2 regions of the Clostridium neonatale genome follow, and region 2 is predicted to be linked to the other one. Evidence: riboswitches for the same ligand, from Rfam matches in the RefSeq annotation. Region 2 holds a riboswitch; the other holds the start of a gene.
What was found. Region 2 has a riboswitch for glycine ahead of CNEONATNEC86_RS14175 (amino acid permease). Riboswitches for the same ligand answer to the same signal wherever they lie in the genome.
Positions count from the first base shown of each region.

Region 1: linked by a shared signal. The riboswitch ahead of CNEONATNEC86_RS16570 (alanine/glycine:cation symporter family protein) and the one ahead of CNEONATNEC86_RS14175 (amino acid permease) in region 2 are both predicted to bind glycine.

Region 1 is NZ_UICR01000002.1:1,080,516-1,085,644, forward strand. It holds gene ndk (nucleoside-diphosphate kinase) at 1-209, opposite strand, end outside; gene CNEONATNEC86_RS16565 (acylphosphatase) at 402-674, shown strand; gene CNEONATNEC86_RS16570 (alanine/glycine:cation symporter family protein) at 984-2,423, opposite strand; glycine riboswitch at 2,621-2,746, opposite strand; glycine riboswitch at 2,749-2,847, opposite strand; gene CNEONATNEC86_RS16575 (phosphatase) at 3,109-3,840, opposite strand; gene CNEONATNEC86_RS16580 (D-2-hydroxyacid dehydrogenase) at 4,028-4,987, opposite strand.
Region 2 is NZ_UICR01000002.1:560,278-565,406, reverse strand. It holds gene CNEONATNEC86_RS14185 (LysR family transcriptional regulator) at 1-710, shown strand, start outside; gene CNEONATNEC86_RS14180 (5-methyltetrahydropteroyltriglutamate--homocysteine S-methyltransferase) at 897-2,009, shown strand; glycine riboswitch at 2,247-2,336, shown strand; gene CNEONATNEC86_RS14175 (amino acid permease) at 2,445-3,827, shown strand; gene CNEONATNEC86_RS14170 (urease accessory protein UreH domain-containing protein) at 4,092-5,129, opposite strand, start outside.

The sequences.
Region 1 (5,129 bases), 520 kb from region 2:
GGACTTCTTGTTATAAACGTTATTAATTCCTCATAAAAATCTTTACCTTTATGTTGAGAATAATGTTTTTCTGCAATTTCTCTTGTTGCTTTCATCATTTTTAATTCTTTTATCTTTAAACCATTAGCTTCATAACAACTTATAATATTTCCTATTATATTTCTTTCTACTCCATCAGGCTTAATTAGCACCATAGTTCTTTCCATAATAAAGTCATCCTTTCTATAAACACTCACGTTGAAATTATTCCCTAGTTTACATATATTATACTCAATTTTCAGAAAATTAGAAACACTTTTATATGTATATTATTATTTTTTTTAGAATATGCTATAATTTAAGTATTAATTCATGCTATAAGTTTCAATATATAAATAAATTACTTATACTTAGGAGGATTTATGATTAGATATTCAATAATTGTTGATGGTAAAGTTCAAGGTGTAGGATTTAGATATTTCACTCAAATGAAAGCTATGCAGTTTAATTTAACAGGTTTTTGTAAAAATCTATATGATGGTAAAGTATCCATAGAAGTTCAAGGCTTAGAGCAAGATGTCCTTTCCTTTATTGCTGCTATAAAAAAAGGAAATGGCTTTTGTCGAGTTGATGATTTAGTTTTAGATAAACTTTCTATTATAGATAATGAAAAAAAATATTCTATCAAATATTAAAACATGTTGCATCATAAAATAAATAAAGAACGTACTGAGTTTAGTGTGAATAATCGAAATAAAACTCTTATGTGGTTCTCTGCTTATGTGTAGTATTGCATTAAATATTTTAGCCTTTAAATTCTTTGAAAGAGGCTGAAGGCCGTTCCAAAATTGTTTGTCCAACACTTGTTGTCGGAGCAAACTTTTTTTGGAGCAACCTCTTTCATTAGAATTTTGGGCTGAAATATTTACGCAATCGAGCATATCATATATTGAATTTCGGTTGTTATCCACTAAACCATGATTATACGTCCTTTATTTATGTTATTATGCAAGGTCATATTCTTTATTACCTAGCTTTTCATTTTCCAAGCTATTAAAGTAGTCTTCTGTTTCTTTTATAACAACCTTTCTAAGCCCTATAAGTCCAACTAGGTTAGGAAATGCCATGCATCCATTAACTATATCTGCAATTATAAATATTAATTCCAATGGCAAGAAAGGTCCTATTGCAACAAGTACTATATATATTATTCTATATGGCATTATAGACTTAGTTCCGCATAAATATTGCATACACTTTTCACCATAATAGTTCCATCCAAGTATGGTAGTAAATGCAAAGAAAACTAATCCTATATTAACAATGTATTTTCCAATAGTGGCTATAGGTAAACCAATTTCAAAAGCTGCTGATGTAAGTCCTGCTCCTTCAATTGTTGCTCCAACTTCAAACACACCAGTGCTTCCACTTGTTAATACTATTACAAGTCCTGTCATTGTACAAATTAGTATTGTATCAAAAAATGTTCCTGTCATAGAAATCAAGCCTTGTCTTGCTGGAAAATTTGTTTTTGCTGCTGCTGCTGCTATTGGTGCACTTCCAAGTCCTGATTCATTTGAAAATACCCCTCTTGCAATCCCATTTCTAAGTGCTACAGAAACAGTTACACCTGCAATTGCACCACCTACAGCTTTAGGATTAAAAGCACTAGTTATTATTAAACCTAAAGCTTGTGGTATTGCTCTAAAATTACATGCAAGTACTATAACAGCTCCAATAATATATGCTACTGCCATAAATGGAACTATTGCTTCAGATACTTTTGATATTCTTTTAATTCCACCTAATGTTACTAAAGCTACTAATGCTGTTATGACTACAGCCGTTGCAATTTTAGGTATATTAAAATTTTGTGCTGCTGCTGCTATTGAATTAACTTGACCAAATGTTCCTATTCCAAAGAAAGCAACTCCAACACCAAACAATGCAAATAATTTAGCTAACCATTTCATACCTAACCCATTTTGTATATAGTACATAGGTCCACCACACATTTGTCCGTTTTCATCTACTTCTCTATATTTTATTGCGAGTACACCTTCTGCATACTTAGTTGCCATTCCAAAGAAAGCCGCAATCCACATCCAAAATAGTGCTCCTGGCCCTCCTGCTTTTACTGCTGTCGCAACACCTACTATATTTCCTGTTCCAATTGTTGCTGATAACGCTGTACATAGTGCTCCAAAACTTGATACATCTCCATGTGCATCATCATTTTGAGCTTCTTCATCTTTTCCAAATACATATTTTAATGCTAACGGTAATTTAAAGACTTGTAATAATTTTAAGCGAAGTGTTAGATATATTCCAGTCCCAACCAAAAGTATTAATAAAGGTGGCCCCCATATAATATCATCGATTTTTTGAAATACATTTTGAATTGTAGATGTATTCCCTGCTAATAAGAAATTTGAAAATAACATAAAAAAATTCCCCCTAATATTTTTTATCATTGGAGGAGAATAAGAGACTATACAATTCATAATTCAAAGTTTACAATTTACAATTTAGGTAGAAAACTTTCAGTTTTCTTAATTTAAATTTATCAAAAATAGCAAAGCTATTTTTATCCTCAATTATACATTGTGAATTATACATTGTGAATTGTCATGCTTCCTATCCTCTGTCCTTTTACCTGAGAGTTTCAATACTAAAAAAATTTACTACTTTAAATAATAAATGTAATAATATTTTCTTCAATATTTTGCTCCTTCGGTGCTCATTCATAAATGAGTCTCTCCAGAGGCTCGTCCAGCAACGGTCCTAATACCTGAAAGATTTGCTTCTTCGGTGTATTATAATAAATCAAAAAGAAATTATAAATAATAACTCTCCCACTGCCTTCATCCGAACATTTACATTTAATTTACCCTTAAAATTATATAGTTATTATTAACTTATTTCAAGTATTTTTAATCCCTTCTTGATAATTTTATATTTTTTTCAAAATTTGCATATAAATTAACAGACTTTTTAGTAGTTTTTTAAGCAATTACACTATTCTTTGAATATATTTAAATTCTTTTTTCTGCAAAATTATTATAAATAAAAACTGCTTTCATATAGAAAACAGTTTTTAATAAAATCGATTTTTAAATTTGAATAATTTTATATATTTAAATCAGTTAATTTTCCTTTTATTTTTAACTTTTTAAGTAACTTTTCAGGGTCAGAATTTATAATAAGTTCTTCCGGAAAATCTATAGAAGCAAGCATATCTATTGCTTCTTTAAATTCTCCTATTTTTGTACAAAAATGAGCATCACTATTCATAACTATTGTAACATTATATTTCTTACATAATTCAGCTATCTTAGTGCAATTACCCAAGCTACCAAGTCGAGAAGTAGTAAAAGAACTATTGTTAATCTCTATTAACACATCATTTTCTAAAGCACATTTCACTATTTCTTCATAATTTACGGGAATCATAGGATTCCCTAGATGCCCTACAATATCAATCTTTCCACTTTTTATTGCATTAATATATGCTCTTGTATTTTCTTCAACCGATCCCATATTGTATATCGGTTCATGTATACTTCCAATTACTATATCAACCTTCTCTAAAGTTTTATCATCCATATCCATCTTACCATCATGGTTCAATATATTAGCCTCAACTCCATAAAGCATAGTTACACCATACATTTCTCTAGGTAACACTTTGTAGTTATTAAAATACCAAATATGTGGTGCATTTGGCATCATACATCCATGTTCAGTAGTTCCAAGAACTTTGATACCTTTTTCTGATGCCGCCTTCGCATTTTCCATTAAAGTTGAATAAGCATGACCGCTAACTATTGTATGAGTATGTACATCTAATGCATATTTCATCAAAACATTCCTCTTTTCATTAAGTTTATAATTCTATATTTATATTATCATAGTAGAAATTTAAATTAAACCTAATATTCTTGTTAAATATTAGTAAAATACTGATATATTAAATTAAAATATCCTTGCCTATCTAAACTTTATAAAACAATAGAACTATGCCAATGACATAGTCTTATTATACATATTAAATATCTACTCTATTCCTTTTTTGTCCTCTATTATAAGCTCTTATATTTTCCAATAAATCTGTAAATAGTCTATCTCTAGCTTCTTCACTTGCCCATGCTATATGAGGCGTCATAATTAATTTTTCAGTGTTTTTTATACTAAGTAAAGGATTATTATTTGGTATTGGCTCTGCTTCAAATACATCCAAAGCTGCTCCACCAATTATTTCTTCATCTATAGCTTGTGCTAAATCTTCATCTACAACAATAGGACCTCTTCCCACATTAATTAATATTGCATCTTTCTTCATCATAGTTAAAGCTTTATAATTGATTAATCCTTTTGTTTTCTCATTTAAAGGTGCATGAATTGATATAACATCACATGTTTTTAACAGTTCTTCCAATTCAACTCTCACAAAATTAGAATCTGAATTTTTACCTGATGTAGAATAATAAACTACTCTTGCACCAAAAGCTTGCGCAATTTTGGCCACTTTTTTCCCTATATTGCCCAAACCTATTATTCCCCAAACTTTTCCTGATAGATCATTATAAGTTCTTTCTAAGTTCGTAAACATTCCACTCTTTGAGTATTCTCCACTTTTTACGAAATCATCAAAATACCTTATGTTATCATATAAAGTAAGTAATAACGCAAAAGTATGTTGAGCAACAGTTCCAGTTGAATATCCTGCAACATTTGTAACCGCTATCCCATTTTCTTTTGCATATTCAATGTCTATATTATTATACCCTGTAGCCATTTCACATATTAATTCTACATTATTTGCAGATTTTAAATTGTTTCTATCTAAAACAACTTTATTTGTTAAAATGATATTTGCATCCTTTATTCTCTCTTCAACATCATCCTTTTCTGTTTTATCATAATAAGCAACTTGTCCAAATTCATTTAGTTTAATATAATCAACATTTCCTAATGTTTTTCCATCTAAAACAACTATGTTTCTCATAATTATTTGCTATTTTATAAGTTATTCACCCTATAAAATAACCTTCGCCTCCAATCACATATTAAATTTATAATACTTTATAATAAATCATATCTCAAATATAATTGAATGTAAATACATAGAAATTTATTAGTACAATTAG
Region 2 (5,129 bases):
ATGCACGACAAGTAGTTGAGCAAACAGAACTGTTAGAAAAACGATATTTTAATACAAAGCCTTCAGCACAACATTTTTCTGTATCAACTCAGCATTATGCCTTTTCTGTCAATGCTTTCGTTAACTTAATAAAAGAATATGGAAATAACGAATATGAATTTAGTCTAAGAGAAACGAAAACCTATGAAATTATTGACGATGTAAAAAATCTTCGAAGTGAAATAGGAGTTTTATATTTAAATGAGTTTAACTCAAAAATTCTTAATAAACTCTTTAAGGAAAACAACTTAAAGTTTACAAAGTTATTTGTGGCAAAACCACATGTATTTATTAGTATAAATAACCCTCTTTCAAAGCAAAAAGTAGTAACTATTGAAGATTTGAAGGATTATCCATATTTATGTTTTGAGCAGGGAGAATATAATTCATTTCATTTTTCTGAAGAAATACTAAGTACTCTTTCTCATAAAAAAAACATAAAAGTTAGTGATAGAGCAACTCTTTTTAATCTATTAATTGGATTAAATGGGTACACTATATCAACGGGAGTTCTAAGTTCTGATTTAAATGGAAATGATATTATTGCTGTACCTCTAGATGTCAATGAAGAAATAATAGTTGGTTGGATTTCACATAAAAGTATTAAGCTTAGCAAACTTGCGAATATTTACATTGATGCATTAAATGAAATTATTTCAGAATTTATATAAGATTTATTTCTAGTGCTTTTAAAAACAAGATTTACATATTTCAGCTATAGTATAAAACTATAACAAGTAATAGTTTTTTGGAGTTACACTATAATTAAATTTATATGATATGATTACTTCAATAAAAATTTTTGATAAAAGATTGTTTTTAAAATTAGATTAACAATTTTTATAGGAGGAATAATTATGAATAACAATGCACCGTTTAAATATGATATTGTAGGAAGTTTTTTAAGACCTGATTATTTAAAGAAGGCAAGAAGTGAATATGCAAATGGAAAAATTACAGCAGAAGAGCTAAAAAAAGTTGAAAATGTAGCAATTACAGATTTAATTACAAAACAGAAAGCAGCTGGACTTAGAGTTATAACAGATGGAGAGTTTAGGAGGAGTTCATGGCATCTTGATTTTATGTGGGCATTTAATGGTGTTGGACATGAGAAGACAAAGGATGGAATTCCGTTTGATGGAGAGGCAGCATTAATTGATGACACATTCCTTATTGGAAAAGTATTTGTTAACAGTCATCCTTTTGTTGAACATTTTAAATTTGTAAAACAATTTGAAGATGATAATACTGTTGCTAGACAGACAATTCCTGCACCAGCACAGTTTTTATTTCAGATGATTATCCCTGAAAATTTGGAAAAAACAAAAGCCATTTATCCAAACGAAGAAGAGTTGATTTTAGATATTGCAGATGGATACAAAAAAGTTATTAAAGACTTATATGCAGCAGGATGCAGGAACATCCAGTTTGATGATTGTACATGGGGAGTATGCGTTGATCCTAATGCTTGCTTAATTTTTGGTACTGATGAAGATGGCCTTCAAGATAATATTGAAAAATTAATAAGAATCAATAATCTTGCTATTGAAGGTAAGCCAGAAGACCTTGTAATTAACACTCATATATGTAGAGGAAATTTTCATTCTACATGGGCGTGCCAGGGAGGTTATGACAGTGTAGCAAAAGATCTCTTTGCAAAAGAAAATGTACAGGCCTTTTATTTGGAATTTGATGATGAACGTTCTGGTGATTTTGAATCACTTAAATATGTAGGTAAAGATAAGAAAGTTGTATTAGGACTCATTACAACAAAATCTCCTGTACTTGAGAATAACGATGATATAATTAAACGTATCAAAGAAGCTTCAAAATACATTCCATTGGAACGCTTATGTTTAAGTCCTCAGTGTGGATTTGCATCTACGGAAGAAGGTAATAAACTTACAGAAGAAGAACAATGGGCAAAATTGAAACTGGTTCAGGAAGTTGCAAAAGAGGTATGGAAATAAAATTATTGATTTAAAAAGAATATTATTTAAGCGGACTTGAAATATAGTCTGCTATTTTTATGAAAAATGTTTTTCTAAATTAAAATAAAAAACTTGTAAATTTTACAAAAAAGTATTAGTATATAATAAGAAATTTAATAATTCAGATGAAGATAGCGGGAGAGTTATGGCTATGGCTATACACCGAAGAAGTAAATCTTTCAGGTACCTAATAACATATTAGAGATGACCGCTATTGGATGAATCCTTGGAGAGACTCTTTATAATGAGCACCGAAGGAGAAAGCTGTATAGCGAAACTCTCAGGTAAAAGGACAGGGTAGTTAACATATATTAAAAAGTAATTTATATTTAATTACTTTATTTAGACCTTATCTATTCATAATTTGTATCTCCAACTAATAAATATTCATAATTTTGAAAGGCGGAGAATAATATGTCAGAAAATGAAAACTTGTCTAGAGGCCTTAAAAATCGTCATGTTCAATTACTTGCAATTGGAGGTGCAATTGGTACAGGCTTATTCCTTGGATCAGGCAGGTCTATTAGCTTGGCTGGCCCATCTATTTTATTTGCGTATGCCATAACAGGAACAGTTTGTTTTTTTATTATGCGCGCCCTTGGAGAACTATTACTTTCTAACTTAAACTATCATTCATTTGTAGATTTTGTACATGATTATTTAGGAAACGGATCAGCATTTATTACTGGATGGACATATTGGTTCTGCTGGATTTCACTTGCCATGGCTGACTTAACTGCTGCTGGACTTTATATACAATACTGGTTTCCCAATATAGCTCAGTGGGTTCCAAGCCTTATAGTTCTTATAGTTTTACTAATTATGAATCTTACAACAGTGAAGTTGTTTGGAGAAATGGAATTCTGGTTTGCATTAATTAAAATTGTTGCAATTTTAGCATTAATTATAATTGGTACATTTATGATAATAAAAGGATTCTCTACAGATGCTGGTACATCTAGCTTTACAAACCTTTGGAATAATGGTGGTTGGCTCCCAAATGGAATAAAAGGTTTTGTACTTTCATTTCAAATGGTTGTATTTGCTTTTACTGGAATTGAATTAGTTGGATTAACAGCTGGTGAAACTGAAAATCCAGAACATGTTATTCCAAAAGCCATTAATAATATTCCAATTAGAATTATTATTTTCTATATTGGGGCGCTTATTGTTATTATGAGTATATACCCATGGAATTCAATTAATCCAGATAAAAGTCCATTTGTACAGGTATTTAGCGCAGTAGGAATTACAGCAGCAGCAAGTATTGTAAATTTCGTTGTACTAACATCAGCTGCATCTGCTTGTAATAGTGGTATTTTCAGTACAAGCCGTATGGTTTATTCTCTTGCTAAAGAAAATAATGCACCTGAGTCAATGAAAAAATTAACACCTAATCAAGTACCTTCTAATGCTATAATATTCTCTGCAGCTGTGATTTTTATTTCAGTTATTCTGAATTATATTATGCCAGAAGGGGTATTTGTGCTAATTACAAGCATATCAACATTCTGCTTTATCTTTATTTGGACAATTATAGTTATTTGTCATTTAAGATATCGCAAAACTAATCCTGAACTTGCATCTAGGAGCAAATTCAAAATGCCACTGTACCCAATTGCTAATTATATAATTTTAGCATTTTTAATTTTTGTTATAGGTATATTAGCACTTAATAAAGAAACTCGTGTGGCTTTATTTGTAACACCAGTATGGTTTATAATGCTTGGGGGGATTTATAATATACTTAAATTAAAGACGAAAAATGAGGAAGCTGTCAAAGGAGATTTAGTATAGAATTCAAATTATAGATATATTACTTTAGCGTACTTAGGAAATCCGGAAAATTTAATAAATTATTTTTAAATTCATTAGTGAACTCTAGCATTTTTATCATCTAATATTAATATGGTAAAAATGCTAGAGCCTTTTTTTATTCTATTGGATTTATGTTTTATAGGTGATTATATCATAGTCGCCTTGGCAATTTTGTTATTAAATTTTAACTGGAATAATATGTTAATATAGAATATACGAATATACCAGTAAAAATTAATGAATTTAATTATCTAAAAAATTTTTACGAACATCTTCTAAATTTACATTTTCCAAAGAATCTGTTACTTCGATTCCAATTGCAGCTATATTGTTATTGACTACTACATATGATCCACTTTTATCTATATTAAAATCTACGTCTATAATACCTTTCTTACCTGTAAATGTAGTTACAACATCACCAGTTTCTCCATCATATAAGGTGAAAGTGCTATCTGGATTATCATATGAATCAAGATCTAATGAAAGGTTTGTTTTTATGCCTTTTTCTAATACTACTACAAGTGGTTCAAATTCATAACCGGTTCCCTTAATATTTAAACTCTGTGTATCTCCAGAAATATTAGCCTTTTTAATCAATCTATCAGTTGAAACCTTACTTAAATCATCACCATATATACTTGGAGTTTGCTCAGCATCAGTTACTGTATTACCTGTGCAGCAACTCATTCCACTACTTGGTTGTGGCAATGATGGATCTGCCTTAGATGTATCCACAGAATCAAGATTATCAGTAACCTTAATAACTCCTCTTATCATTCCCATCCAACAACTGAAATTTATATCTTTATCTTCTGGAGTAAATTCAATTATGTTTTCACCAGAATTTAGAGTTTTCTGTATATTTAAAGATGGTATTACCACAGCATTATTACAGGAATTTAACTTACTTCCTGTTATTATCCACTTAACAGGCATTCCTTTTTGTACATAAAATACATTAGGTGTATACCCATTATTATCTGCTGTCATATTTATTATTTGAACTCCATTTTCAATAGTTGGTTTAGCTATATTAGTTTGAGATGCATTTGCTGAAGTACCTTGTGCTAATGTTCTTATATTAGGAAGGCCAAAACCTGCAAGTGCAAGGCCTCTATTTCCCATTATTAATCCAAGTATTATTACTAAAAATCCACTAAACTTTAATAATTGTTTTGTATAACCTTTGCTTAAAAATCCAGATATAGCCCCAAAGCCTAACATTAAAGGAACTGTTCCTAAAGAAAATACAAACATTGATAATGCTCCATTCATTGC